DNA from 3 places in the Geomicrobium sp. JSM 1781026 genome. Region 2 is predicted to be linked to each of the others. Evidence: riboswitches for the same ligand, from Rfam matches in the RefSeq annotation. Region 2 holds a riboswitch; each other region holds the start of a gene.
The links. A riboswitch is a leader RNA that binds a small molecule or an ion and turns the genes downstream of it on or off. The one in region 2 is predicted to bind S-adenosylmethionine.
Positions count from the first base shown of each region.

Region 1 (10,130 bases), on a different contig from region 2:
AAGAAAAGAAGCAAGAAAAGCGCGTCATCTTCTGTGGATGGGTATCTACTGCTGCTTGGATCATCTTAGTCGGGATCTTTTTTCTCGCTGCAAATCAAGGAGAGTACACAGTTATTGAATACATGATCAATTCTTCGTATGTGCTCCCGCTCTTCGTCATAGCAGGAGGGTTGACTTTCTACTTAACCATTGTGAAGAAGCGGTACGATGAAGCGGAGAAAGATTATAAATCATTGCGAAATGAAATCATTGAACGGTACGATGAATTATGGCCAACGACCGTTGAAGCGAATCGTCGCTATGAAACGTTAGAATGGCTAGAGCGTGTGCATGGGGTGAACCTTTTTCATCAATAATCACTCTGTTGGCGCAATTCCGATAATTAGATAATCTCTGCGCATAAACCACGTTCTTGAAACGTTAATGAAGTGGGGAGTGATCGCCTGAATCCTCCCAAAGGCAAGTGTCTTTTGCCTTGTTCGGCAGTAGATTTTTACTGGCATTCCGACCCGTTGATTAAATTGTAAGTCTTCATTAAAAATAAGCATCTGTCTCATCGTGTCGCCTCCTTACCGTGCAATACATTCATTCTAACTGAACATTCAATATTTCAAAAGCGGACATATGCCTGGTTTTCTAAAGCAACGAGGTGGCACAGTTGCCAACCTCGTTGCTTTATGTCATGTAGCAGAAAAATCTTGGGCGAGTATAAGACCGGCAAAGCATAAGAGTACGCCGGCACCCATCATAATGAATGGAACTGTCATCTTTTTTTTCATGTATAATAATAAGAGCAATAAAAAAAATCCAATTCCAAAAAGAGCTGTTCCGACAATAAAAATTAAATATTCCATCTCACACCTCAAACTGACTCTGTCATAGTTTAATTATAAGAGAAATGACCTACCTCATCCAGTGTTAGGTGATGGCAATTTCATGAACGGTCGAAGGAGGAACATTCCATGATACCAACAGATGTGAAACGAGTCGCAATTCTAACCGGTGCAGGGATGTCTACAGAGTCGGGAATCCCAGATTTTCGATCTGAGACAGGGTTATGGCAATCGTTTCGCCCCGAAGAAGTGGCGAGTGTTCAAGCACTATCGAATCATCCAGATGTGTTTCAATCTTTTTATCGAGAACGGATAAAAAAATTAGAGACGATCGAACCACATGTCGGGCATCGGTTGATGAAACAGTTGGAAGAACAAGGGAAATTACATATGCTTGCTACGCAAAACGTCGACGGTCTTCATCAACAAGCGGGAAATGAAAACGTTTTAGAGCTGCACGGAAACATCCAAACGATACGTTGTCATGCATGTGAAACCTCCCATGACTTGGGAGCATTCATGCAAGGTGACCATTGTCGCGTGTGCGGGGGGATGTTGCGACCGAATGTCGTTTTGTTTGGGGAAATGCTCCCCCTAGACGTATGGGGAGAAGCCATCCAAAAAATTGAAGAAGCAGATTGTTTGATCGTCATTGGAACGAGTATGCAAGTAAGTCCAGTGAATCAACTGCCAGGCTATGCCCGCGGTTACACAATATATATAAACCACGAGTCAAGTGAGTACCCTTTTGACAAGTGGATGGAGATGAGTGCTAGTGAAGGAATGCAACAACTTATGGATCGCTGGGCGTAGCAGAAGATGATCGGCGTAGGGGCGCTGCTGTTTGTCATGGGGATCGGTTTACTCGTATATATGGGTGTTGAAGCAAAGCGCTGCCGCGTTCGCGAGCATCAACTCATTGTTGCGGGTCAGTCTCAACCGGTAACGTTGTTGTTCATCAGTGATGTGCATCGACGAGTCATTAAAGAGAATTGGGTAAAAAAAGTGATTCACTCACAAGTTGACGTCGTAATTATTGGTGGCGACTTGTTAGAGCGAGGAACACCATTATCAAGAACAGATGAAAACTTGCGTGTACTTTCACAGATTGCTGACGACGTATTGTTTGTGTATGGCAATCATGACATGAATGTTGCGAAACCGTCACTCGTACGTCTTTTTCAAAAGTACGGCGTACGCACATTAGAGAATGAACATGCGTGGATGAACGAAGGCAGTTTGCATGTTTTTGGGACGAAAGATCATACCTCTTCACAAGCGGTTGTGCAGCCAATTTCTAACCGTGCGTCGATTAATGTCCTCGTCAGTCATAATCCTAACGTCCCAAGAATGTATAAGGACAGCCAAGACTATGACTTGATTTTGAGCGGGCATACACACGGAGGACAAATTCGTATATTTGGTTTTGGCATTCGCGAAGCAGGTAAATGGCAACCGTTTGGGTCTGGTCAGTTGTTAATTAGTAACGGCTTTGGTACACGCAGACTGCCTCTTCGCCTCGGTGCTCCAGCTGAAGTACACTTGATTCGCATCGCTCCTCCCGAGTAAAAAGGGCCTTTCAATGTCCTCCTGTTAAAGAACACGGATAAGGCATCGTGAATAGCTTATAGAAATGAACTGCTTTCACGATTTGCCTACAGGGAAAAGGAGGGCCGGCGATGCGTCTTGAAAGAATTGCCGCCAATAAAATAAAGGTATTTTTAACGTTTGATGATCTTAAAGAACGCGGCCTGACAAAAGATGATCTATGGCTAGATCGACCGAAAGTTCATCAATTGTTCCGAGAGTTAATTCTTGAAGCAGATGTGACCTTTGGGTTTAAAGTAGATGGAGGATTATCGGTAGAAGTATTTTCTTTGCCTGCTCAAGGAATGGTCATTCACATATCAAAGAATGAAGAAGATATTTCAGAAGAAGACGATATGATTGAAATGGATATTACCGTTGACGAGCGACGTGACTTATTTTATAAATTTCAAGACTTTGAAGCGGTACTTCAGCTCGTGAAACAGCTGCATCGTTTAGGCGTAAAAAGCGGGAAGCTACTCACAATGCAAGATCGTTATTATTTATACTTTCCATCAACAGCGACAAGGTTTTTAGGATATGATCGCTTTATCGCCATCATATCTGAATACGGAGATGTATGTGCTTACTCTCATGTAGCTGTTGAGGAACACGGCAGACAGCTTATAGAAACAGGAGCAGTTCAACGGCTAAATATGGTATTTTTTAATAATAAACCAAACAAACAAGTGGAAAAAAAGATCGATCTTTAATATAGTAAGATTATAGTGTTTTTATTGATGTGTATTGGTGTGCTCGTCCGGAGTTACAGGAGTAGCCTTGACTCCGGCTTAACTATATGGAGGTGGCCCACAATGGGGAATAAACAAAAACAAGAACAGGCAGTTCTGGATCCAGACTCGAGTCAAAAAAAGGCTGTGAACTCTAGATTAGAAGCCTTTCAACAGATTGTCTCGAATGCTCTTTCTTCTTTTGGCTATTCCAGTGACCTTACAAAGATTTTGACCTCGCCTTTTCGTACTTATAAAGTATCCATTCCTGTAAAGATGGACGATGGAAGCACGGAAGTCTTTACCGGGTATCGTGTGCAACATAATGATGCTGCAGGATCAGCTATTGGAAGTGTAATTTTACATCCCACGTTTCATGAAACCGATGTACAAGCATTAGCGATTCGCACGTCTCTTCAAGCTGGCATGCTCGATCTCCCATACAGTGGAGCGAGTGGTGCAATCATTTGCAACCCTTCGGAACTGTCCTATCAAGAACTTGAACAGCTCAGCCGTGGTTATGTGCGGGCTGTGTTGCCGCTACTTTCTGCAACGAAAGATGTTATTACACCTGAAATCCCAACAACGGCGAACATTCAGCTTATGTCGTGGATGTATGATGAACTGCTTAATATTAAACCAGACAATGCCACCCAACCTGTTGCCGGACGTGCAGAAGCTTTAGGAGGCATTAAGGGACGGGACCACGCGATTGCTAAAGGCGCATACTATAGTCTTGAAGCCGCTCTTGAGGTGAAAGACGTTGATTTGTCCGGCTCTAAAGTTATCGTTCACGGGTTTGGCGATACGGGGGCATATTTGGCGAAGAGAATTGAAGCAGCTGGGGGTATTGTTGTCGGCGTTTCGGACGGTCATGGCGCATTATATGATGCTGACGGTTTGGACATTGATTACCTACTAGACCGTAGAGATAGTTTCGGTATGGTGACGAATTTGTTCAGAAAGTCGATATCAAAAGAACGGTTATTGTCGTCGGAGTGCGACATATTAATTGATGCGTCGATTCATAAAGACACGATGACGGAAAAAGCCGTCTCCAGTATACAAGCAAAAGTGATTGTTGAAACAGCAAAACAAACGTTAAACAACGAGGCAACAGAGATCTTAAGGAAAAATGGCAAACTGATTGTGCCTGAAATTCTATCTGGTCTTGGGAATCTCGCTCTTTCTGCTTTGGAACAACAGCAAGACTATAAAAAAGAGACGTTTACAGAAGATGAAGTGAACGAACGTCTGAAAGCGTCCATGAAACATGCCTTTATGAATACGTATCATCTATCAAATACCGAGCAAATCAACATGCGCGAAGCAGCATATATGATCGGGATCAGAAAGCACGCAGATGCTTTTGTACATCGAGGATGGTCATAAGGAAGTGACAGTTTGAAACGAGAAAAAGTGATTATTGTCGGCGCAGGTCCATGCGGGCTTGCTGCCGCCATTCGTTTACAAGAAAAAGGTGTAGAAGCGCGAGTGATTGAGAAAGATAATATCGTCTCTTCCATTTTTCGTTATCCAACACACCAAACGTTCTTTAGCACGGCTAGAAAGTTAGAAATTGGTGACGTTCCTTTTTATTCGACAAACCAAAAGCCGAAACGCAATGAGGCACTCGTCTACTATCGTGAAGTTGTAGAGCGTAAGCGTGTGTCCGTCAATCGATATGAATCCGTGCAGTCTGTTGAACCTTTTGATGATGGAACTTTTCATGTGGAAACGAGAAAACAAAAAGGTGAGTATTGCGAGTATCATGCCGATTATGTCATTATTGCGACCGGATATTACGATCATCCAAATGCATTAGGGGTGGCGGGAGAAGAGCTCTCTCATGTGTATCACTATTTTAAAGAAGCACACCCGTATCAAGGTCAGCAAGTGGTTGTCATTGGTGGCAAGAATTCGGCCGTCGATGCAGCGATGGAGTTGGAAAAGGCAGGCGCTCAAGTGACGGTTATTTATCGTGGCGCGGATTATTCACCGAAAGTAAAACCGTGGATTCTTCCGCAATTCACATCACTCGTGAACAATGGTCATATTCAAATGGTTTTTGAAGCAAATATTACCGAAATTACACAAGACGTCGTCCGTTATGTCACAACAGACGATGAGGAGCATGACCTTCCTGCAGACTTTGTGTTTGCCATGATTGGCTACCACCCTGACCATGCGTTTTTAGAAGAGATGGGTGTAAAAATGGATGCGACGTCTGGACGACCGTTTTATAAACCTGATTCGATGGAAACAAACGTCAAAAACTTATTCATTGCTGGTGTCATAGCCGCTGGCAACAACGCAAATGAAATTTTTATTGAAACAGGCAGACATCACGGAGATGCGATTGCTGAAGTCATCGCACATCGAGAAATCAGCCAATGAGAGGTGAGTAGATGCAATCCATTGCACTCGTAACAACGGGGGGGACAATTGCCAGTAAAGAAACGAAAGAAGGCAAGTTAGTCGCTGGGGAGCTAGACGGTGAAGAGTTAGTCGCTTCATTGGATGCTCCTTTTGACGTTTCTTTAGAGATTTGTTCCGCTGTGTCCAAGCCGTCCATTCACTTAACATTTACAGACTTGTGGAACGTAAGAGAAGTGGTGATGGACTATTGTAAAGATCCAAGTATTACCGGTGTGGTCGTTACGTCAGGAACAGATACGTTAGAAGAAGTTGCTTACTTCTTAGAGTTAACGTTACCGGTGTCTAAACCTGTCGTCGTCACTGGCTCACAACGTGGGCCTGAACAAGTCGGTAGCGACGCTTCTGTGAATTTAAGAAATGCGGTCATTACCGCATCTGACGCCAGAGTAAAAGAGTTAGGTGTAGTGGTTATCTTTAATGAGAGAATGTTCTCTGCTAAATATGTTAGAAAAGAACATGCAAGTAATGTTCAAGGTTTTAATGCTTTTGGTTACGGGTATTTTGGAATTGTTGATAATGATCAAGCACACATCTTCCAAAAACCACTCGTGCGTGAGGTTATTATTACTGAGCCGCGGTTTACTCCGAAAAAGGAGTTTCACGTTGAAATTTTGAAAGTTCATCTAGGTGCTTCTGCCGAAGTGCTGCAGTTCATGCTTGACTCATCGAGCATCGATGGGATCGTAATTGAGGGGCTTGGAAGAGGTCAAGTGCCAAAAGCGTACATGCCACTCATACGTAACGCCAAAAAACCGATCGTGATTACGACGAGTGCAGAAGAAGGAGAAGTATACCCTTCATACGATTATGAAGGCAGTACGTATGACTTGTTGAATCAAGGTGTGATTCTTGGCAAAGACTATAGTAGTAAGAAAGCAAAAGTAAAGTTATACGTGCTCTTATCAGCAGAACTAATGAACCTTCAGTCGGCATTCGACCAATAAATACGTAAAGGAAGTAGACATGAATGTTGTGGCGCTCATTTCTGTTGGATCTGCTCCTGCCTTGGCATTGCTCACGTATTTTTACTTAAGAAATGAATATGGAAGCGCTGGGTGGAGAGATGTTATTCGGGCATTTATTATCGGAATGCTCATCGTGTTTCCGATAATGGTCATACAATTTGCGCTGACAGAAGAAGGTTTGTTAACATCTAGATTGGCAGAGACATTTCTAAAATCAGCGTTGCTGGAAGAATTCTTTAAATGGTTTTTCTTGATTTTTACGGTCTATAAGTTTGGACAATTCACTGTGAAATTCGATGGAATTGTTTATGCTGTCGCACTTTCATTAGGATTCGCGACGCTGGAGAATATATTTTATCTTATAGGTCAAGGCCCTGACGCGGTTATAGGAAGAGCGCTATTCCCAGTGAGTGGACATGCACTTTTCGGTGTGATTATGGGTTATTATTTAGGTTCTGCCCGTTATCAAGTACGGGGTCAAAGGAAGAAATGGCTCATGTATAGCTTGATTCTTCCCGTCGTCTTTCACGGTATCTTTAATCTAGTGCTCACTTATTCCAACAATTGGATGCCGTTTGTCCTCATTCCGTTTATGATTTTTTTATGGTGGTTAGGCTTAAGTAAGGTAAAAAAAGCAAATGAAAACAGTAAACAGTCAGTTTAAGGAGGGAGCTTCATGACGACAGATGCGAGGTATCGAATCGTCATCCGCTGTCCGAAGTGTGGAGAAAAGTATATTCTGCGCGGAAGGCAGAAGAATGACGGTGAATATGAGACAGGATTCAAACGATGTGTATGCGGAAATGAAGAAGAGCTCGTCATTGAAGCATCACCAGAATAGAAATATACTTGCAACCTGTTTCTGAATAAGGTATCGTAACACTACAACTAAATGAACAAGGAATCTTATCGTGAGAGACTGAGGGATAGGCCCTAAGAAGTCTCAGCAACCAGCTCAAGGAGTCAGGTGCTAATTCCTACTGGCATGATATGCCGAGAGATAAGAAGAAACATCGAAACGATCGTGTCTTCTTCATACTCTGAAGAGGGCATTTTTTATCTTTGGTTCACGTAGAGAGGATGATTTGAATGGCAAAGGGATATTCACAAGAAACGAAGCTCGTTCAGACAGGAAACCGAAGAGATGAAACGACCGGAGCGGTTAATGCCCCGATTTATATGAGCACTGCGTACCGTCATTCTGGTGTTGGGGAGTCTACAGGGTATGATTACGCCCGAACGAAAAACCCAACACGAGACGTTCTTGAAGAAGCGATTGCTGATTTGGAAATGGGATCGAGAGGTTTTGCTTGTAGTTCCGGAATGGCGGCGATTCAAACGGTTCTTTCATTGTTTGAACAAGGGGATGAAATTATTGCGTCCCTCGATCTATATGGAGGGACATATCGTTTGTTCCAACAGTTTTGGCCAAAGTGGGGCGTGAACATTCAATACGTTGACCCTAGAAACCTAGAATTACTCGAAGAAGCGATTACAGACAACACGCGTGCACTGTTCATTGAGACACCGACGAATCCGCAAATGCAGGAAGCGGATATTCAGCAAATTCAAGCGATTGCTAAAAGAAATAACGTTCTATTGATTGTTGACAATACGTTTTATACCCCGCTATTGCAAAAACCTTTAGAAGAAGGTGCAGATATTGTCATTCATAGCGCGACCAAGTATTTGGGCGGACATAATGATCTCGTAGCAGGATTAATTGCAGTGAAAGACCCAGCGATTGGGGAGAAATTGTTCGACATCCAAAATGGGATCGGAATGACGCTTGGGGCTTTTGACTGTTGGCTGCTCGTACGAGGAATGAAAACATTGTCATTACGTATGAAGAAACATGAAGAGAACGCGAAAGAAGTGGCTGTGTATCTAGACGAACACCCACTCGTGAAAGAAGTCCTTTATCCTGGCAAAGGTGGGATGTTATCGTTTCGTGTTACAAACCCAGAGCTCGTTGACCCACTTTTACGAAATCTATCACTCATTACGTTTGCTGAAAGCCTCGGTGGGGTGGAAAGTTTAATGACTTACCCGTCATCTCAAACCCATGCCGATGTTCCAGAGCACGTCCGATTAGAAATTGGCATCGATGAAACACTTATGAGAATGTCTTGTGGAATTGAAAGTGCAAACGACCTTACTAATGATCTTCGTTATGCTTTTGAAGAAGCGGCGAAACTCGTGAATGTATAGGAGGGCTCATGGTGAAATTTATTGAAGCTTTACAAAAGACAATCATTATTGGTGATGGTGCAATGGGAACCCTTCTTTACAGCCAAGATATTACCGGATCAATTGAACAGGCGAACCTTTATGCAGCGGAACAAGTATACGAAGCCCACTTGGAATATGTAAAAGCAGGCGCCAATCTTATTCAGGCGAATACATATGCTGCGAATCGCTTAAAGTTGAAGAATTACGGGCTAGAGTCACAAGTTACTCGAATTAATGAAGCCGGTGTGGAACTTGCAAAACGAGCAGCGGCACATTCTGACGGAACGTATGTAGCCGGTACGATTGGCGGTATTCGGGATGGTCGGTCAAGTGAGTGGACCGATGAAGAAATTGATGACGCAATTTTAGAACAAACAAAGGCACTATTAGCGAGTTCACCCGACGTCATGCTACTTGAAACGTACTATGATTTGCACGAGCTTATTCGTGCCATCCGGCTCATTAAAGAGCAAGATGCATCCATCCCGATTGTTGCCAATGTGTCCTTAGGAGATGTGGGTGTGCTGCACGGAGGCATTTTGCTTCAAGATGCTTTGCAAAGGTTGCAAAGTGAAGGTGCAGATGTTGTCGGTTTGAATTGCAGAATGGGCCCTGCTCAAACGATTACATCCATTAAAGAGAGTGATATTCCGACGGATTTATTGTTGTCTGCCTATCCAAATGCAAGCTTACCAGGCATCCGAGATGGAAGGCTTGTCTATCAATCCAACCCAAATTATTTCAAAAGTCAGGCAGTGTCCTTTAGAAATTTAGGCGTAAATCTCATCGGAGGTTGTTGCGGAACGACACCCGAACATATTCGTGCGTTAAAAGATCAGCTTAAAGGTAAAGAGCCGATCAAACGACAAACGTCAAATAACCATTATGTTCGTTCAAAACGACTGGAATCAAAAGATCACCCTGTTTCGAATCAAAAGGTACCGAGCGTCATTGTTGAACTTGATCCACCGAAGTCTTTATCGAAATTGGACATATTTGTGGACGGCGCAAAAGCTTTAACCGAAGCAGGTGCGGATACAATTACACTCGCAGATAATTCGTTAGCGACATCGAGAGTGGACAATGTCGCTAGTGCTACACTTATTAAACAAAGAACGAGTGCGAGCCCACTTGTTCACATTGCTTGCCGGGACCGAAATCTCATCGGCATGCAATCTCACCTTCTTGGCTTGCATGCACTCGGCATTACCGATGTGCTAGCAATCACTGGAGATCCAACGAAAGTGGGTGATTTCCCTGGAGCATCATCGGTGTATGACCTCACGTCATTTGATCTGATCTCTATGCTAAAAGAAATGAACGAAGGGTTTTCCCATTCTGGT
Region 1 covers NZ_JBHFQF010000006.1:135,770-145,899, forward strand. Annotated here, with positions in the region: gene ACE1TF_RS12440 (DUF2663 family protein) at 1-356, shown strand, start outside; gene ACE1TF_RS12445 (hypothetical protein) at 357-557, opposite strand; gene ACE1TF_RS12450 (hypothetical protein) at 681-854, opposite strand; gene ACE1TF_RS12455 (SIR2 family NAD-dependent protein deacylase) at 963-1,646, shown strand; gene ACE1TF_RS12460 (metallophosphoesterase) at 1,653-2,402, shown strand; gene ACE1TF_RS12465 (genetic competence negative regulator) at 2,513-3,133, shown strand; gene ACE1TF_RS12470 (Glu/Leu/Phe/Val family dehydrogenase) at 3,236-4,543, shown strand; gene ACE1TF_RS12475 (YpdA family putative bacillithiol disulfide reductase) at 4,556-5,548, shown strand; gene ACE1TF_RS12480 (asparaginase) at 5,560-6,534, shown strand; gene prsW (glutamic-type intramembrane protease PrsW) at 6,554-7,219, shown strand; gene ACE1TF_RS12490 (hypothetical protein) at 7,232-7,396, shown strand; SAM riboswitch class I at 7,459-7,562, shown strand; gene ACE1TF_RS12495 (methionine biosynthesis PLP-dependent protein) at 7,645-8,766, shown strand; gene ACE1TF_RS12500 (bifunctional homocysteine S-methyltransferase/methylenetetrahydrofolate reductase) at 8,775-10,130, shown strand, end outside.
Region 1: it holds a riboswitch for S-adenosylmethionine, as region 2 does, so the genes downstream of both, ACE1TF_RS12495 (methionine biosynthesis PLP-dependent protein) here and ACE1TF_RS15585 (methionine ABC transporter ATP-binding protein) in region 2, are expected to answer to the same signal.

Region 2 (10,130 bases):
CCCGATGATATTATGGCCACAAGCATGCCCGATTTCTGGCAACGCATCGTACTCAGCAAGAAAGTATACGGTTGGACCTGGTTTTTCAGATGACTTTTTTGCAATAAATCCAGTCGAGTGTCCCGCAATGTTTCGTTGGACGGAGAACCCTTCACGTTCTAATTGCTCAGATAATCGTGCAGATGCATACACTTCTTCATTTCCTAATTCCGGACGTGCATGAATTTGCTGACTAATGGTAATAAAGGTTTGTTGGTGCGCTTTTGCGTAATCGGTAATGGTTTGTTTTAACGCTTCTCTCGTCATCGTAATGACCTCCTATTTTGGGTAATTGAGCAATTCTTCGACTGAAATAAATGTCGGAATACTTGCACCTTCATACTCGTCTAAAATAAATTGTTCAACTTCTTCGCTTTGGTAAATGTCGATAATCTTTTGCAACGCTGGATCATCAGCATTGTCCTCACGCGCAGCGATAATATTGATATAAGGCGTAGCCGTCTCATCTTCAATGGCAATGGCATCATCAGGAGGGCTTAAACCTGCATCTACAGCGATTCCGTTGTTAATAATTGCGGCATCAATGTCTGCCATGATGCGAGGCGCATTCGCCGGTTGAACAGGTGTGAGTGTTAGGTTTAAAGGATTCTCTTTAATGTCATCAAGCCCACTCGTTACCCCGAAATCGTCTTCTAGCTCTAATAGCCCGGCTTCTTCGAGAAGCATAAGATTTCTCGCTTGATTGGTCACTTCATTGGCTATGGCAATTTCAGCCCCTTCTGGGATGTCTTCCACGCGCTCATACTCGTCGCTGTACAAGCCTAAAGGAGCGAGCACAGTCGCTGCAATGGCTTCTAAATGATCAAACCCGTGCTCTTCTTTAAAGTTGTCAAAGTAAGAAACGGTTTGAAAAGCATTGGCGTCAATCTCCTCTTCGGCAAGTGCGATATTCGGTTGCACATAATCACTAAAACGAATTAAATCAATCTCAATGCCTTCCTCTTCAGCAAGTTCAGCAATATAGTCCCACTGCGGCGTGTCGGTCCCGCTCACGCCAATCTTTACTGTTACCGGGTCATCAGGGCTAAACGCTCCTGCCTCCGTTTGTGATTGTTCATCATCGCCGCACGCAACGAGTGCCGCTGCAGTAAATGTTACCCCTACGAATTTCAATTGTTTTTTCATTATGGCATTCTCCTCTATCTGTTTTATCTTCTTCTTGCTTTTCGCGAAAAATAATTACCTGATGTTTGTACCGCTTGAACAATTAAGACGAGCAGTACGACGGTGATGAGCATCGTCATATTATCAAACCGCTGATACCCGTATGTGAGCGCAACGTCACCAATTCCTCCAGCTCCAATCGCACCCGCCATCGCAGTCGCCCCAACCAGACCAATGGTTACCGTCGTAATCGTAAGGATGAGCGAGCCCATCGCTTCAGGTAAGATAAACTTTGTAATCACCTGTACTTTCGATGCCCCCATCGCATCAGCTGCCTCCAATATTCCAGGTTCAACTTCAAGCAATGAGTTCTCAACGAGTCTTGCAACATACGGTGCCGCATAGGCAACAAGGGGCACAATGGCTGCCGTCGTTCCGACCGACGTACCAACAATGGCACGAGTAATCGGAATAATTGCAACGAGTAAAATAATAAATGGAATCGAACGCAACACATTAATGACTGGATTTAAAAGGTTAAAAATGAATGGTGATGAAAGGATATGCCCTTCTCTTGTGACAACGAGAATCACGCCTAACACCGCGCCAATTAGAACCGAAAATACGAGAGAGATGCTTACCATATACAATGTTTCATATAAAGCATCCAGTAGTTGAGCGGTCGTAATATTCGGCTGGATTGCAGACGGTAGCATTTCTAACATTTATGCCACCTCCTTTAGGGAAAGGTCGTTTTCGTATACAAAGTCAATGGCCTGCTCGATCGCTTGTTCTTCTCCTTGGATTTGAATGACGAGATGTCCAAAAGGCACTTGTTGTATTTCGGTAATATTGCCGTACAGTACATTCACATCAACTCCGAACTTCTTTACCATCTGCGATAAAATCGGTTCACTCGATGACGAACCAATAAACTCAATCTGAATCACTTTGGAATGCTCATCTTGCGTCTTCACAGTTTCCATAACGCGACTCGGGATGTCGGCTTGAAATACTGACTTTACAAACTTCTTCGTCGTTTCTTCTTGCGGTTTAGAGAAAACATCGATAACAGAACCACTCTCAACAATCTCGCCATCGTCCATGACCGACACCCGATCACAAATTTGTTGAATGACCGACATTTCATGCGTGATGAGTAGCACAGTAATTTGATATTGTTTATTAATTTCTTTAATGAGCTGCAAAATCGAATTTGTCGTCTCCGGGTCGAGTGCGGATGTTGCTTCATCACACAACAGGATCGATGGGTTTGAAGCAAGCGCACGAGCAATACCCACTCGTTGCTTTTGTCCACCTGATAACTGTTCTGGATAATGATGTTTATGATGCTCCAAACCAACAAACTGGAGCAACTCTTCTACACGCTCTGTTATTTCCTTGTTCGACTTCTTCTGTAAGGTTAGCGGCATCGCAATGTTCTGAAACACCGTCCGGGATTGCAACAAATTAAAATGTTGAAAGATCATGCCAATGTTTTGTTTTTGGTTTTGGAGTTGTTTACCAGATTTCTGACTCAAGTCAATACCGTCCACGAGCACGCGCCCCGATGTTGGACGCTCAATGAGATTCACACAACGAATGAGCGTGCTTTTCCCTGCCCCACTCAAGCCGATAACACCATGTATTTCTCCTTTATCAATCGTGACATTCACGTTTTTCAACGCATGAATTGCACCTGTTTTTGTTTCGTATATTTTCGATACGTCTTCAAATGTAATCATCTACATTCCCCTCTAACGACAAATTCTTATTTAACATATAAATTTACTTAGTTTTAACGATAAAAATCTCTTCAACCGTATCCTTTTGGAAACGAAAAATCCTCCCTTCTTAAAATAAGAAGAGAGGATGGTTGGTCTTTATCCCGTTTAGGCTCTTCTTATCTTCGCAGCATACATGCTACAGGAATTGGCACAGTGCTTAAGAGTAAGCCTGTTGCCGAGGTTTCAAAGGGCCAGTCCCTCCACCTCTCTGGATAAGAAATATTTAGTTATGAATTTTCTTTTATTATATAGACAAAATTTATTTTGTCAACTGCCTTTTAAATTTTTTATCTAGTGATGAGCGCTATGATCTTCATTTCCCGATTCCTCTGATCCATTTTCCATTAACAAAAGTACTTCCTCTTGATAGAGACGACCGACGGCAAAATATTTTTTCGGTCGTAGCTTTTGGTCATTGATTTCTACGACGGCCTCCGCGTAATACAGGCCTTCCCGAGAGACTTCTACTTCTGTTTCATACACGCCCATCGTATGGTGGAAGAGCTCGTACTCATCTGCTTCTTCTTCCCCTGCTAATACCGGCCAAATGCGGATACCGACATGTTCTGCATCAACGACAGGAATGTAGTCTGCTGTCACTTGAACAGAGAGGCGTTGCTGTTCGTTTGCGGTGACAATCTCATTTGTCATCATATCTACAACGAGTCTTTCCCTGTCATTGTAGTCATCATGATTGTTGGCGTCCACGAACCGTTCCACCATTGAACAACCCGACAACATTACTAGTAGGAAGCCCACGATCATTCCTCTACGCATGGTGTTCCTCCTCTTGAACATTGAGCCATGTTCGCAACGTTTTGCTCTTTCGAATGATGTAGCGATCAATGAGATAAACGACGACAAGAGACAAACCAACAAGTGGGAAGATGACGGCAAAGATGAGGAGAATCGTCAATATCCCTCTCGCTTCGGTAATTCGGATTGATCTCGGTGCACCAGAATGGGTCGTTGGCTTCCTGCGTTTCCATAGCCAAAAACCACTTAAAATCATGACCACCATCCCTACGCAAACGAGCAGTCCGGCTATCTGATTCCAAAACCCAAATTGTAATCCTTTATGAATCGTAATGCCAAGCGCCATCGCTTTACCTATCGTTCCATAATCATCGTATCGGTAATCGGCCAAAACCGCACCGTTATATTGATCGATATGAACGGTTGCTTCATCTTGAGCTCGGTGCGGGAAGACAGAAAGTGTGAAAACTCCTTCTTGTCCACTTGGATAGAAGATATCGTATGTCGGATGAATATCGAGCTGTTTTGCCACCCTCGTCACTTCGGTAATGGATACTTGTTCAAATCCTGCAATATATTGTGATTCTGGTACAGGCAGATTTTCTGCAGCCCAACTCACATCAGCTACATCTTCAGATATGACTTCAGATTCAGGAGCAGAACCAACCCATATTGAAGGTGGATACCCTGCACCTGTGCTCGTTACTAGTTGTTGAACCCCATTCCCCCAAAAGCCGGTCCACAATAAGCCAGTGACGAGTAAGAAAATCATCCCTCCGGAAAGCCAAAATGCTGGCACCGCGTGAAAATCACGAATGAGTGTGCGTTTACCTTTTCTAAAGCGGGGAACGATCACTCCTTGAACTTTATTTTTTTTACGAGGAAACCATAAGTACAGGCCACTCACAATCATAATAATTGTCCAACAAGCGACGAGTTCGACAATTCGATCTCCAGTTGTCCCTGCCATAAGTTCACTATGTAAGTCAGCCAACCGATCCATCACACGATCGCGATCTTGCAACGTACCGAGAATCGACCCCGTATAAGGATTGACAAACACCGTTAACGACTCACCCGCTTCATCAACAATTCCTACTTCAGCAGAGCGATTGGCATCTTCCCCAGGCCGATATCTAACCACTTCTCCGCCGTGTTCATCCGCTGCAATTTCTACTTGCTCCTCAGGTGGTAGCGTCTCTCCAGACGCTTCTACTTCGTAATAATCAGCATAGATTGCAGCTTCTATATCCCATTTAAAAAGATAAATTCCCCCTGTAATCGCTAGTACGAGCAAAAAAGGAACCAATAGTAGACCTGCATATAAATGCCAGCGCCATATTACTTGCACATTCATCTGTTTTGATTTTTTTGCCATCGGTACGCTCCCCTCATCTACCACTTTTGTAAAGATTGTTCGTTGTTCTGCGATGTAGTGGCCTAACGGTTTTGATAGCGTTTGCCTTCCATAGAGACCCCTACCGCATGTATATCCATCCTAAATAAGCGTTGTGAAGTCTATGTGAAATCTTCAATTCTGGCTTTTATGCCACACAATTTCTTCACAAATCGTGCGTACACTACAAGTAGAAACATTTACTAACTCATCACGTTGTACAATCTAGTGAAAAATTAGCTATAATGCAGTTGAAATGAGAAGGAGGCTACCATGAGTGAACGAAAGACGATTCTCGTCGTAGACGATGAGGAGCCATTATTAAACCTCGTAACTTCAGTATTAATATCAAACGGATACAACGTCGAACGTGCAACGAATGGTTTGGCTGCCCTTAAAAAACTTCGCACGTCGTCGATCCATCTTGTCATTATGGATGTAATGATGCCGGGTATGGACGGCTTTGAACTGTGCCAAGAAGTTAGACACCGATCGGACATTCCGATCATTATGCTTACCGCTCGTGGGGAACAAGAAGAACGAGTACGGGGGCTTCAATTAGGTGCTGATGACTATATTGTCAAACCGTTTGGCCTAGACGAACTCGTAGCTAGAATTCACGCAGTTCTTCGACGTTTAGGTCATCAAAACGAGCGGACGCTCATTAAAGTGGACAACCTTGTTATTGATGTCGAGTCACGAACCGTTACGAATGACAAAGCGCATATTTCCTTGTCAAAGAAAGAATTTGATCTGTTAGTATTTCTTGCCGAACACCCTGCGCAAGTATTTTCTCGAGACCACCTTCACGAGTTGCTTTGGGATAAGGATATGACAGAGGGAAATTTGCGAACAGTAGATACACACATAAAAACATTACGAATAAAACTACAATCCGCGAAACATTTAATACAGACCGTTTGGGGAGTGGGTTACAAATTTCAAAAGGAAACATGAATAAACGCCACCACTCATTGCGAACACGCATCTGGATAACGCTCATTGCTGTATTCCTTATGTTAGCGCTACTCAGCGTATACGTCGCCTCGTACTTATATGAACGGCTATATGTCGACGAACAAATTCAATCACTGACTGAGTCGGGAGAAGAACTTGCATCCATCTATTATGGATACGACTCAGAGAGTTCCTTTTTGTGGCGTGTGCAATGGACCGACCAAAGCTCCGGTGCCGATGTGTTCTACTTTGATCAAGAGCACCCTCTACTCGAACCCGACAGCAGAGACAACCTTATGATTGAATTCTTTACCTCGGACGAGCAGAACGAATTGCTATCTGGAAAAACCATCGAAATTATTCGTACGCACCCAAGCTACGATCAAGAAGTGCTCGGTGTCGTTGTTCCTCTCATAGAAAATGAACAATTCACAGGGATGATCTTACTGTCCCAACCCCTCACGAGCATTTACGAACCTCTATCAGAACTTCGTACTGTAGGCTTAGGTTTGCTTTTCATGTTCGTCACTTTATTTTTTATAACCGGGAAATTAATCTCAAAAGAAATGATTACACCGATTCAGAAAATGGAAAGAGCCGCTCTACGGATGGCAAATGGTGAGTATGATGCTCGCATAACTGCCACGTCCAAAACCAATGAAATCAACCAGCTTGGTGAATCGTTAAACCATCTCGCAGGCACACTTCAGTCGGAAGAAAAGAACCGTACAGAATTCATCGGTAACGTATCTCATGAATTACGTTCACCTCTTGGTTACATTAAAGGGTACGCAGAAGGAATTGAAAAAGGGATAATAAAAAGTGAAGACGGGATTCCCATTATTCGGCAGGAAGCGGAATCGATGCTTCATTTAGCCAATGACCTATTAGATCTTACCAAACTACAAAGTGATACGTATGAGCTCCACTTTGAACCGGTAGCTTTTGCCCAGATTGTTCATGATCTTTTGAATCGAGCTGAACAAGTTGCCGATGAGAAGAACATTGTTATTCACCGGGACATTGATGACAGTTGCATCATACATGGTGACACGCAGAGGTTAGCACAAGTCGTTCGCAACCTATTGGATAACGCCATAAACTATTCTGACGAATCATCCTCCATACAGGTTACTTTAAAAACATTTGATAATCGCTATCTCTTCACCATTCTAGATGAAGGTGTCGGTATTCCAGAGGAGAAAGTTCAGCATATTAAAGAACGATTTTACCGCGTCAACAGTGCCCGTTCAAGATCTGATGGGGGTAGTGGGGTTGGACTCGCCATTGTAGATGAGATTGTTAAGAAACACGGAGGGACATTTACCGTATCTTCACGCTTAGGCGTCGGGACCGTCGTTCAAATCGAACTCCCAGAATATGTAGACGAGGACAACGAGAAAGGGAGTGAAAATACATGAAAAAGTCTTTCACCTATGTTCTCCCTCTACTTGTAGGTCTCATACTTGGGGGGTGTGCGTCATTTTTCACGCCTTCCAATGAAACAACGGCTGAGGTTGCTCGCGACCTCAGTGAACAATCCTTGTACGTTTCATCGTTTTCTTTTGTGAACCAAGACGAAGAGGCTGTTACTGACGAAGATTTTCACGGCTCATACTGGTTAGCGACGATGACATTCACCGACTGTCCGACGATCTGCAACATGATGACGCCAAATATGGCTGAAATCCAAGAAGCATCTGAGGAACAAGGACTTGAATTATCCTTTGTCTCTTTTACTGTCGACCCAGCCACCGATACCCCTGACGTCTTGCAAACATACGGGGAGCAGTACAATGTAGATTTCTCAAACTGGGACTTCTTAACTGGGTACGACCCTAATGAGATTGAACAGTTTGTTGAAGAATCTTTTCACTCTACTGTATTAAACGATCCAGCAGATCCCGATATTATTCATACGACCGACTTCTTCTTAATTAACGACGAAGGCCAAGTTGTGCGAAGTTATGATGGTTTGAATTCGAATATCCCACCAATCATATCTGACCTTGAGTCGGTAATACATTAAGGGAGGGGCTTTCTTAAATTTTAGAAAGCTCCTTCAAAGAATGGATGATCTATTTGAAAATGATACATGCAATTCCAAAACTACCAGTTCATAACATCACATCAAGTATTACTTTCTATGAGTATCAGTTGGGGTTTACACTCATATACAGTGATGAGGAGTATGCCATTTTAACCTATGACAAAGTAGAGCTACACATTTTTAAGTGGTTTACAACAGATGGCGTATCACAATTGATTGCACAAAGTTGTCGTATTCGGGTTAAAGACGTTGCTAAGTTTTATGACGACTATAAAGAAAAGAACATTATCCATCCTAACGGTCATTTAATAACGCAGCCTTGGGGAGAAACAGATTTTACAGTCGTTGATATTAATAATAATGCAATTAGTTTTTATGAGTAGCTACCTTTGAAAAAGACGCGCTTGTTGCGTTTACGCGTTTTCCTATACGACGGTTTCAAAAACCCATGATGTTCTCGGCACTGAAAATCAAGGGTTTTTATTGTTCCCTAAACCACTTGTACCACTGTTAGATTCCCCTCAATGTACCGGCATATGTTCTTCTTCAATAAACTCATATTCCTCTGCATACGTACCTTTAGCAAGTACTCTTACATACGTGCCGTGATCAAGTGGAGTGCTCGTCGTAAATACAACTCTTTTTGTCTCGTTGCCCTCAGTAACCCCTTGCATTGAGTATTTATATCTTTCATTATCTTCTTCGGGCTCGCCTTGGATCTCGACGTAGACGTATTCTGCTTCTATTAGAGGATTATAACGATCCACTGTTTCACGAAAGAATAGGTAGGCACTAGCGATAAAAACAAGAGAAATAAGACTAAAGATGAACATCTTTTTTTTCATAACTATTTTTCCTTTCTATAAAGCTTTTCGAACGATGCTTCTGTAATAACGAATGGTCAGAATGGTAAACATCAAATAGATCGTAATATAAGCTGCCATACTCATAATAATTGGGGTAAGCATGCTTGCGACAATTAGAACAGAACCTACGTTTAAAGCAAAAGCAGCGTGTAATAACCCAATTGCTAGAGGAATGATGTAAACAAAAAGCTGCTTACGGATAATTCCTTTCATAATATCGTTCACTTGAAATCCGAGTTGACGCAGTGTCCGATAATGCCCTTTTTCTTGTTCAGCTTCTGTCATTTGTTTAAAGTACAAAATGCTACCTGTAGAGAGGAGAAACACAATCCCTAAAAAGCCAGCGATAAAAATGAGTAGACCGAAGGTTTGAATAGATTGTTCATAGGAAGTATGGAAGTCAGTAATAAACAAATCATTGTCTATATTTCCCAGAAAGATATCAGAAGCGACATCTGACTGGTCAGCATCTAACAACTGAAACGTCTCATAAGTCAACTCCTCTGCGGATTCCCCGACTTGAATATTTTCCCTTATACTTTGGAAGGTTGGCTCAGAAACAATGAGTTGATCGCCAAAAAATCTGTAGTTCATCACGTTTTCAAGTTTGAAACTAGAGACAGTTAGTTGCATTTCTTCGTCGTTTGTTGCTTTGAATTGTACTTCTTTCGGAAATGAAAGCTCCATCCCTTCGATAATCGCTCGAGTATTATGATAGATCGCTTCATCCTCATCTGGATGTTTCACATCCACCCCAGCCTGAGCGAGTTGTTCCGATGAAAAAAGCAGAAATGTTCTTTGACGTGCGTCTGCATTATTCTCCTTCGAAGTCCACGTGCCATCAAATCGAATTGCATGAAGCTCTGCATAATGAAAGTCGATTTGCTCCTCTTCTAGACGATTTGAAATCGTACCAGCCTCTTGTGGCATATCTTCCACGGCAAAATCAAAGGGCATCGCCAATCTGACATCATTTTCGGTTGAGTAATATAACGAATAGGAGAGGGAAATCATCGTAATTGTCATCGCCGACAGAACGGTAATTAAGGTTAACGAATTCGCGTGGCCTTTTAGCCTGTGCATTAATGACGCAACAGATAAACTATGATATAAACCAAGGTTTCCTCTTTGCTTTCTTCGAAACAAATACAACA
Region 2 covers NZ_JBHFQF010000009.1:18,876-29,005, forward strand. Annotated here, with positions in the region: gene ACE1TF_RS15570 (M20 family metallopeptidase) at 1-306, opposite strand, end outside; gene ACE1TF_RS15575 (MetQ/NlpA family ABC transporter substrate-binding protein) at 319-1,185, opposite strand; gene ACE1TF_RS15580 (methionine ABC transporter permease) at 1,209-1,889, opposite strand; gene ACE1TF_RS15585 (methionine ABC transporter ATP-binding protein) at 1,890-2,909, opposite strand; SAM riboswitch class I at 3,065-3,170, opposite strand; gene ACE1TF_RS15590 (FixH family protein) at 3,243-3,728, opposite strand; gene ACE1TF_RS15595 (PepSY-associated TM helix domain-containing protein) at 3,721-5,085, opposite strand; gene ACE1TF_RS15600 (response regulator transcription factor) at 5,377-6,060, shown strand; gene ACE1TF_RS15605 (sensor histidine kinase) at 6,057-7,481, shown strand; gene ACE1TF_RS15610 (SCO family protein) at 7,478-8,089, shown strand; gene ACE1TF_RS15615 (VOC family protein) at 8,143-8,493, shown strand; gene ACE1TF_RS15620 (YxeA family protein) at 8,632-8,955, opposite strand; gene ACE1TF_RS15625 (ABC transporter permease) at 8,971-10,130, opposite strand, start outside.

Region 3 (10,130 bases), on a different contig from region 2:
CCGCGGATGCCTCAATTGGGTCCGCTCCCCAAAGCTGCTCCCCAGGACAAAAATCGGTACCTACGCGTTCAACTATCGGTTGCCATGCACGTTTCCAGTCTGGTTGCATATGAAAAACCCTCCTTCTATTGGGAAGGAGGGTGCAAAAATGGTGCCAATACGGGTGAGATGGGCGATTTACTCCATCCACTCCGGCTTTCCGAACCCTTCGAACTGCTCGTCAATGATTTCTTCGAACTGTTCGGATTCGATTACATCTACGATGTCTTGAGCAAGCTGCCCGTCTTCGTCCTCGGCACGGACGGCGACGACGTTGCGGTACTGATCAGGCATGTTTTCGAGTGCGAGCGCATCCAACAGGTCCATCTCAGCACCGAGGGCGAAGTTCCCTGGCACAGCGGTAAGCGCTGAGCTACCGACTTGGCGCGGCAGTTGTGCGGCTTCCAGCTCAACAAACTGCAAATCGAGGGGGTTGCCGGTAATGTCACGGGCCGATGCGGTGAGCTCGTCGATGCCGTCTTCAAATTCGATGAGCCCTTCTTCTTCGAGCATGATGAAGGCGCGGGCGGCGTTGGTCGGATCATTTGGAATCGCAACTTCCGCGCCTTCAGCAACGTCGCTCAAGTCACTGTATTCATCGGAATACAACCCCATCGGTGCAGTCGGAACGGTGATGAGCCCGACGAGATCGAGGTTGTTTTCTTCAGTGAAGTTCTCAAGGTAGACGGTGTGTTGAAACAAATTGGCGTCGATTTCTTCATTTGCTAGCGCATTGTTCGGATACACATAGTCGGAGAATTCTTGAATGTCGACGGAATACCCCTTTTCTTCCAAGCCGGGCACGATTGCCTCCGACAACATATCGCTATAAGGACCAGCGGTAGCTCCCAATGTGATGTCGCCAGCCGTCTCCTCGCTGCCTTCACTTTCGTCTCCGCAAGCGGACAATACCAATACACTTCCTAATAAGAATACGGTCGATTTTTTCAACTGATTTCTCTCCTTCTCTATTTAGATACTCTCTTTAGCTGGGACATGGATCTTACTTCTCGTTGCTTGCGTTCCGGGTAGCGCCCCTAGGAGGAATGGCATTTGCTATGACCGTCGCTCCTGTTTTGACCCTTGCACCTCTTGCGGTTTTATGTTCGTTTGTCCACACGCTTAGCGATTAGATCTCCAATTTGTTGGATTACTTGGACGAGGACGATGAGCAACACAACGGTTGCAATCATGATCGTTGTGTCGTACCGGTAATGGCCATAGCGAATGGCAAGATCTCCGATGCCGCCCCCACCGACAACACCGGCCATCGCCGAATAAGCGATGAGACTAATAATCGTAAGGGTAAGCCCTTGAATAATTGATGAGCGGGCTTCTGGGAAGAGGACGTCTTTCATGATCATCCAAGGGGTGGCACCTGTTGAAATCGCCGCCTCAATCATGCCTTTGTCGATATCCCGAAGCGCAGTTTCAACGATGCGCGCAAAGAATGGGATGGCGGCAACAGATAAGGAAACGCTCGCCGCGACAGGTCCAGTCGTTGTACCAACGAGCAGCCCGGTCACCGGAAAGAGTAAAACGAGCAAGATGATGTACGGAATCGAGCGGACGATGTTGACGATAAAGCCAAGTGTCTGCTGCAAGATGACGTTCTGCCAAAACAATCCGCGGTCGGTGACGAATAAAATGATGCCGAGCGGCAAACCGATAATGATCGCGACGACGGTAGATATGCCGATCATCTGCATCGTTTCCACAAATGCTTCTGCCATGTCGGGCAACAAATTAATTAGATGTTGAAAGTCCATCGCGTAACACCTCCACATCTGCTTGTCGTTGCTGAATGTAGTTAATACCCGTTTGTACGTCACCGATTTCTCCGCGCAGCTCCATGATGAATATGCCGAGCGGCCGGTTTTCGATGTATTCAATCGCACCGTGCAAGAAGTTTCCTTTTATGTCGATTTGTTGCAACATATCCCCGATGATGCCTTCACCAGCTACCGTGCCACGAAATGTCACTTTAATAATTGTCCCTGTGCAACCAGCAAGCGTTTCTTCTGGCACTTCAAATGAAACGACGTTGGAGATGAACTCTTGTGTGAGCGCCTCTTGCGGATCAGCAAATAGGTCATATACGCGCCCATGCTCAACGACTTCCCCGTCCTGCATAATCGCCATTCGGTTACAAATCTCTTTCACCACACCCATTTCATGGGTAATGAGTACAATCGTTAATCCTAAGTCTCGATTCAAATTTTTTAACAACCGCAAGATGGATTGCGTCGTCGTCGGATCAAGAGCCGACGTAGCCTCGTCGCACAAAAGCACCGCCGGGTTATTTGCAAGAGCACGCGCTATGCCGACACGTTGTTTCTGACCACCGCTCAGTTGCGCCGGGTAAACGTCACGCTTATCGGAAAGTTCAACTAATCCGAGTAGCTCGTCGACCCGTGCGGGGATGGCTTCTTTCGACTCCCCTGCTGCTCGAAGCGCAAACGCCACGTTGTCATAGACCGTTTTTTGACTAATTAAGTAAAAATGCTGAAAGATCATGCCAATCTTTAGTCTCTGCTTACGGAGCTCTTCCCCCTTCAATTTGGTCATCTCCGTACCGTCAACGCTGACTGAACCGCTCGTCGGTCGTTCAAGCACGTTTATGCAGCGCAGTAGCGAACTTTTCCCTGCCCCGGAGTATCCGATGATGCCAAAGATATCTCCACGTGCAATCGCCAAAGTCACATCCTTAACACCGGTCACCGTTTTCTTTTTCGTCTGATATACTTTTGTCAAATTGTTAATTTCAATCATCTCTCGACCCCCAACCCAATAAAAAAAGACCCTTTTCGTCTGAAAAAAGTCTTGAATGGCAATGTGCACAATTTCACGACTTATCTTTCAGAATTGTTGCATTCTGCTGGACTTGGCACCTTCCTCAATGGAGGTTGCCGGACGTCATCGGGCCATTCCCTCGGTCACTCTCGATAAGCAAAATATGAAGTTAGTAGTAGCTATCGTAATACTTTAAAGCGATAATGTCAACAGAAAATACTAACTTTTCTGATCGGAATTGAAGCATGATTTTTATTGCAGGAAGCGGATGAACGATGTCGAATCTTCTTACATAAGCTCCCTCAAATAGGCTATGCACATCCGGGTGCGAACCCGAAGCGAACATAAAAACCCTGGGTGACCCGCACCAAAAATCGGGTCAATTTTGTGAAAGTATGTAATGATTGCTAGTTTATACCCCCATTAATGTGCGAAAAAAGTAATTGTTAGAAGAAAAAATAAACGGATATTGGTCAATAGACCCTTAATTTCGCAGTCGCACCCTGTATGGGTGCGTGGATTGAAATTCCTGGGTGTTGGATCGGAAAACCATCATCATCGTCGCACCCTGTATGGGTGCGTGGATTGAAATTTTTTTAGCAACACTACCTAAAAAGAGAAAAAGTGTCGCACCCTGTATGGGTGCGTGGATTGAAATAAGGTTTGTCGTATAAATCATAGGCTTACCGTCACACCCTGTACAGGTTCAACTCCCGCCGTCCTCAGCAGGCACATCATACTTATGTATGCGATTGCATTATGCTAGGTTTCGTACCGCTTCTCTAGGGTGCGTGGATTGAAAAATATAGAAGGATGGGGTTGTTTATCCCTAGTAGTCCTGACAGCTCTCGCTCGTCAGGAAAACGAAACAAGGCCGCCACTATATTGAAGTGGGGGCCTTGTTTCATGTTTGTTTACTTTTTCTCTTTTTCCAAGTTGATACACGTATTACAGCTGTTATTCAAAATTTATTTCCATTTTTTCGGATTTATTCTTTTTCTTTTAGGGAAAGGGTAGGCAAGGAGATGATCGGATTGAATCCTTTGCGAGCTGTAACGATTATGAGCGCCGCCGCTTTGTCTCAATCTATGGCAGGAGAATTGGTGCCTGAACCAAGTGAGCCTGTGGAAGAACAAGAAATGGTTGAGGTGGAAGCAGAAGAGGAGCAAATACTCGATGAAGAAGAAGTGATTGGCATTGTGAGTGATGATTTTCAAACTGAAGCGGAAAGTTATCGCTTGATGAATGAAGGGATTAATGATGACGATGAATATGTCATTACCGTAGCAGAGTCCGTTTCGGACGAAAACGGTGACTCGTCCCACATAGCGACACTCAACCGCTATTATGTAAATAAACATACAGGCGAGTTTTGGAAAGAATATGACTAGGCAGTCTTTGTAAAATAGGGTTACTTTTTATGAAAAGTACAACATATATCGGCATTAAAAAACGCCTCTTGCGACGGTGACTTATTACCGTTGCAAGAGGCGACTTCTTTACACGCCGGAATAAGCCATAAACCCTCCGTCAACCGGGACTGTTATACCAGTGACAAAGCGCGATGTTTCGTCATCGGCAAGCCAGAGCAACGTGCCGAGTAAGTCTTCAGGTTCACCGAATCTTCGCTGTGGGGTATGATCGATAATTTTGTTCGCACGTGCGGTACGTCCCCCGTCTGGGGTGGTGAGCAAATCGCGATTTTGTTCAGTGAGGAAGAACCCTGGCGCGATTGCGTTCACACGTATTCCCGTCTCTGCAAAATGGACAGCTGTCCATTTTGTTAAGTTGTCGATGCCAGCTTTGGCGGCACTGTAGGCCGGTACTTTCGTCATCGGAGCCGGGGCCGACATGGAAGAGATGTTAATGACTGTGCCCCCGCTTGATGTCATATCTCGGGCAAATACTTGTGTAGGCAAGAGTGTGCCGACGAGATTTAGACGGAACACGTGATCAAATCCGCTTAATTGCAGATCAAAAAAAGATCGAATATTGCTTTCTAGATCGCCAGTTTCGTACGTTTCTTTTTCGGTGATCGCGTCGGGGTGATTGCCACCAGCACCGTTAATTAACAGGTCGCACGCGCCGAACGTTTTCTTTACTTGCGCGTAAGCCGCAGCGATGCTCGTTTCGTCTAACACGTCGCAACGGACAGCCACAGCTTCTCCGCCTGCAATGTTGATCTGTTCGGCGACTTCTTCACCGTTCGCTACATTTCGGTTTAGTATCGCGACTTTCATGCCTTGGCGCGCGAGCTCTTTTGCCATAGTCCGGCAGAGCACCCCACTGCCTCCTGTAATTACCGCTACTTTCCCTTCTAAATTCGTATGTTTAGGGAGCATGTGATTTCGCCTCCTGATTCGTTTTTTCAACAAGTTCATAAGCGTCCCAAAGACCCCATAAGTGCATGATTCCTAATGCCCGGTCGTACAACCCATACCCTGGACGACATTGTTCGTTCCATAAATGTCGGCCGTGGTCGGGGCGGACGTACCCTGTAAAACCTGATTCGTGATACGCTCTGACGACGTCATCAATTGGAACGGACCCGTCTTTCGTTCGATGGGACGTCTCAATAAAATCCCCATTTTCATAGATACGAACATTTCGGATGTGAGCAAATGCGATGCGATTATGAAAGCGGCGAATGATCGCAGGGACATCGTTTGCCGGATTTGACCCGAGTGAACCGCTACACAGCGTAAGACAGTGAGACGGACTGTCGGAAATGGCCAAATACCGTTCAATCGCTTCTTCACTATTGATAATCCTTGGCAATCCAAACACAGACCACGGTGGATCATCTGGATGGATGGCTAGTTTAATATTTTCTTCTTCTGCGACTGGCAACACTCGCTCTAAGAAATAGTGGAGATTCGCCCATAAATCTTCTTCACTCACTTGCTCATATGCTCGAAGTGAGTGTTCGATCGTCTTCAAGCGTTCCGGCTCCCACCCAGGCATTGTGAATTCAGAGTCCGTCGTTTGTTCGATTAACTCATACGGATCCATCCGGTCAACTTTCCCTTTTTCATAGAAAAGGGCAGTAGAACCGTCTTCTAATTGTTTAAAAAGATCGGTTCTTGTCCAATCAAATACCGGCATGAAATTGAAGCAGACGACGCGCGCGCCTGCCTGAGCAACGTTTTTTAACGTTTGCTTGTAGTTGTCAATGTAACGGTCTCGCGTGTCAGCGCCGAGTTTGATGTCTTCATGGACGTTAATGCTCTCCACGACGTGAAGATGAAAGCCGTGGGTATCGGCGTATTTTTTGACACGCATGATGTCTTCCAGTGGCCACACGTTACCTGCTGGCTGATCGTGAAGAGCCCACACAAGCCCTTCTACGCCAGGAATTTGTTTAATTTGCTCGGCTGTAACGGAGTCATTGCCTTCTCCGTACCAGCGAAAAGTCATTCTCATCGCGCCCAACTCCTTCCACTAAAATTCAATAACGACTTTTCGTACATTCTCAGGTTCATTTTCCAACAGAGAGAATGCTTCTTTAACATCTTTAAAATGAAACCGATGGGAAATGATCGCTTCTGGTTTCAGCTCTCCAGCATTCACTTTTTTAATGACTGTAGGAAATTGATGCGTCTGTAGTCGAGAACCAACAACGTTTAATTCTTTCTTCGTAAGTTGAAAAGAAGGAATGAGTGACGGCTGCTCATTAAACCCTAACGTCACGACCGTTCCGGCAACTGATGCAAGTTGAACCGCTTGCTCAAACGTACTCGTAATGCCGACCGCATCGATCACGACGTTCATCATTTCGCCATCCGTTGCTCTTGTCACTTCTTCTTCCACGTCTGTCGTTCCCGGGTTAATGACTCGATCTGCTCCGATAGACGTTGCGTAATCAAGACGATTCGTATTGAAATCTGACATCCACACTGTCGCCCCTCGCTCTTTTGCGAGCAATAGACAAGCTATGCCTGTCGGGCCCGCCCCCATAATGAGTACAGTGTCCCCAGACTGGATGTTTCCACGAAAACTAGCTTGCGCACCGATCGTCAACGGTTCAATAAGTGCCGCAGCTTCTTCAGTCACGTGATCTTCGACCGGGTGCCAATTTCTCTCATCGGCTCGCATCCATTCGCTCATGCCACCGTCAGCATGCACGCCGTACACGACGAGGTCTGTGCATACGTTCGGGCGGTCGTTCTTACATGCATAACACGTGCCACACGAGCGAATCGGCTCTAGGGCGACGAGGTCGCCCTTTTTCACGTTTGTAACAGCAGCACCCGTTTCTTCAACACGTCCTGCCACCTCATGTCCAATGACTCGAGGGTAAACGGTAAACGGGTTGCTTCCGTGATAAATGTGCATATCCGAACCACAAATTCCAACCGTCGTTACACGTACAATGACGTCAGTTTCGGTTTGAACTTTTGGGCGTTCCGTGTCAACGATGTCGAGTTGGTGAGGTTGTTTTACTTGAATGGCTTTCATCTTCATCATCCTTTACTCAAATAGTCCGGGTAAAAATAGTGATAATTGTGGTACGTACGCAACGATAAGTAAAACGAGAATCGCAACAGCGAAAAATGGAAGCAACTCTCTAACCGTTACTGTAATTGGCACTTTTGCAAATGATGACGCAACGAACAAACAAACCCCGACCGGTGGCGTAGAAAGTCCAATCATGAGTGCGAGCACCATGACGACACCGAAGTGAATCGGGTCCATACCAATACTTGTCGCAACCGGAAGTAGTACGGGGAACAAAATGACAAGTGCCGCGATGGTCTCCATAAACATTCCTAGCACAAGCAATAAAAGAATAATGAGCAGAATAACAAAAATCGGGTTCTCTGTAATCGAGAGAATACCGTCAGCTATGACAAGCGGCACACCTTCACTGACTAGAATCCAGCCGAACGTGTTCGCAAATCCTACGAGCAAAAGGATGGAAGCCGTTGAGATGAGTGTGTTTTTAATGATGGACGGTACTAGCTTGAGATTTAACTCTCGATAAACAAATTTTCCAACGAGAAACGCATAGATCACACATACGACAGCAGCTTCAGTTGGTGTGAAATACCCACCAAGAATCCCCCAAAGAATAATAACGACCATAATTAGCGCCCAAAACGCCCCTAAAAACGTTTTTCCAATTGTAGAAAGTGACTGCTTCTCCCCTTTTGGATATTGGCGCTTCACACTAATGATGTATGTGACGATTAAAAATCCAATCGCAAGCAACAAGCCTGGGATGGCTCCAGCCAAGAACAAATCACCGATGGAAATGCTAGCGAGCGTACCGATAATGATCATCGGCAACGATGGAGGGAGCATCGGTCCAACTGTTGATGAAATTGAGGTAACTGCCGCTGAAAAACCCGACCCGTACCCTTGTTTTTTCATCGCTGGAATCATGACTGATCCGATACTCGCTGTGTCCGATAACGCCGTACCTGAAATCCCAGCAAACCCAAGGGAAGAAGCGACGTTCGTCAGCGCAAGTCCCCCGCGAATGCGCCCGACAACCGCATTAGCAAAGTCAATAATTCGATTCGTAATCCCGCCAGCATTCATTAAGTTTCCTGCAAGGATGAAGGCTGGAATCGCAAGCATGACAAATGAATCAATTCCGGCAAACATCGTTTGCGGAATGACTGTAAGAGGTACGCCGGCAACGAGTAAGTAAATAAGTGATGAAATCCCTAAGCTAAACGCAATCGGTATCCCAAGAGCAATGAGTAATAAAAACAATACGATGACGAGGATAGCCATTAGCTTTCTTCTCCTTTCTCGTCATGGGCACCTTGCAGGCGTTCAATGATGGTCACAACCCCATACACGATTAACAATAAACCGAGGATCGGTACAGCCGCATACGCATAGGCCATAGGTATTCCTAGTGTTGGCGCGTAGAAATCTAACCCTAATCCCGTAAACTGTATACCAAACACGAAAAGTACCGCTGAAAATAAAATAATAAGCACACTAATGACGGTTTCATAGATTCGTTGAATTGATTTTGGAAGTGCCAAAATTAACATGTCAATGCGGATAAATTCTTGTTTTCGTAAAGCCAAAGGAGCTGCCGTAACAATTGAATAAACAAATAAGTAGCGAGAAAGCTCTTCTGTCCACGTAAAGTCATACGGAAAATACCGGCTCAGGATTTGAATGACGACGACGAGCAATAAACCAGCAAATAATAAGATCGTCGTTGTTCCAAGTGTCGCATCGACTTTTTCCATCTGCTTCATTCACTCTCTCCTCCTTCACCTTCAGCGAGAATATCTAAGTACAACTCATTCTGTTCTTCTGTGAAGTACTCTTCCAGTGCTGGCATCATTGCTTCACGAAACGCTTCTTGGTCCACGTCGTCATTAAATGTCATGCCTTGCTCATCTAATCGCTCTCTTACCGCTTCGGTTTCTGCTTCATGTAAATCTTGAGCATACGCTTCTGCTTCAGCCGCTGCTTCTTTGACCGCCGCTTGCTGATCTGCTGGCAACGCTTCCAATTGCTCGGTGCCAACGACCACATATATCCATGACCGCACGTGCTCGGTTTCATTTAAGTATTGTTGCACCTCATAAAATCCGTTGCTCTCAATTAAGTCATTCGGATTTTCTTGTCCGTCGATCACCCCTTGTTGCAACCCGGTAAACACTTCGCTCAAACTGAGCACTTGCGGTTGTGCTCCTGCTTGTGACCACGCATCTAAAAATAACGGTACGTTTGGTACACGCATATTAAACCCGCGCAAATCTTCCGGCGTATTAATTTCAACATTCGACGTTAAGTTCCTTGGTGCTCGTTCCATATAAAAAAGAGGTGTGAGTCCGATATCACGCTCGATATCGCTTTCAATAATGCCACCTAATGGGCCTTCAATGACACGACGCATATGGTCCTCATCTTCAAATGCGTACGGTACGGCGAGCATGACCGCGTTTGGCGTCCACACTTCTAACGTCTCTCCAGTAATCGTGAGGTCGGTTGCACCGTAGCGAATGGAGTTGATGTTATCTACTTCACTGCCTAACTGACTGTTCGGAAAAATATCAACCACAACAGCACCGTCTGTTTTTTCTTCGACGAGTTCAGCAAACTCTTCGGCTGTTCGGTGCCACAAGTGACTCGAATCAGAAATGTGTGTCATTTTCCAACGAGTAACATCCTCTTCTGAGGAGGAGGACGTTTCGGCTGCGCATCCGCCGAGTAGCAGCACAGCACCAGAGACACAAGCCAAAAACCCTTTCCACATTGCCTACACCTGCTTTCTAGAGGTTTTTACTGAAAATAATCCGGAAATTCCGCTTTTAGCGGGGATT
Region 3 covers NZ_JBHFQF010000002.1:124,792-134,921, reverse strand. Annotated here, with positions in the region: gene ACE1TF_RS03610 (FAS1-like dehydratase domain-containing protein) at 1-109, opposite strand, end outside; gene ACE1TF_RS03605 (MetQ/NlpA family ABC transporter substrate-binding protein) at 178-990, opposite strand; gene ACE1TF_RS03600 (methionine ABC transporter permease) at 1,140-1,808, opposite strand; gene ACE1TF_RS03595 (methionine ABC transporter ATP-binding protein) at 1,786-2,811, opposite strand; SAM riboswitch class I at 2,889-2,991, opposite strand; gene ACE1TF_RS03590 (hypothetical protein) at 3,867-4,223, shown strand; gene ACE1TF_RS03585 (SDR family oxidoreductase) at 4,332-5,174, opposite strand; gene uxuA (mannonate dehydratase) at 5,164-6,255, opposite strand; gene ACE1TF_RS03575 (zinc-binding alcohol dehydrogenase family protein) at 6,274-7,290, opposite strand; gene ACE1TF_RS03570 (TRAP transporter large permease) at 7,303-8,574, opposite strand; gene ACE1TF_RS03565 (TRAP transporter small permease) at 8,574-9,056, opposite strand; gene ACE1TF_RS03560 (TRAP transporter substrate-binding protein) at 9,053-10,063, opposite strand; gene ACE1TF_RS03555 (GntR family transcriptional regulator) at 10,090-10,130, opposite strand, start outside.
Region 3: it holds a riboswitch for S-adenosylmethionine, as region 2 does, so the genes downstream of both, ACE1TF_RS03595 (methionine ABC transporter ATP-binding protein) here and ACE1TF_RS15585 (methionine ABC transporter ATP-binding protein) in region 2, are expected to answer to the same signal.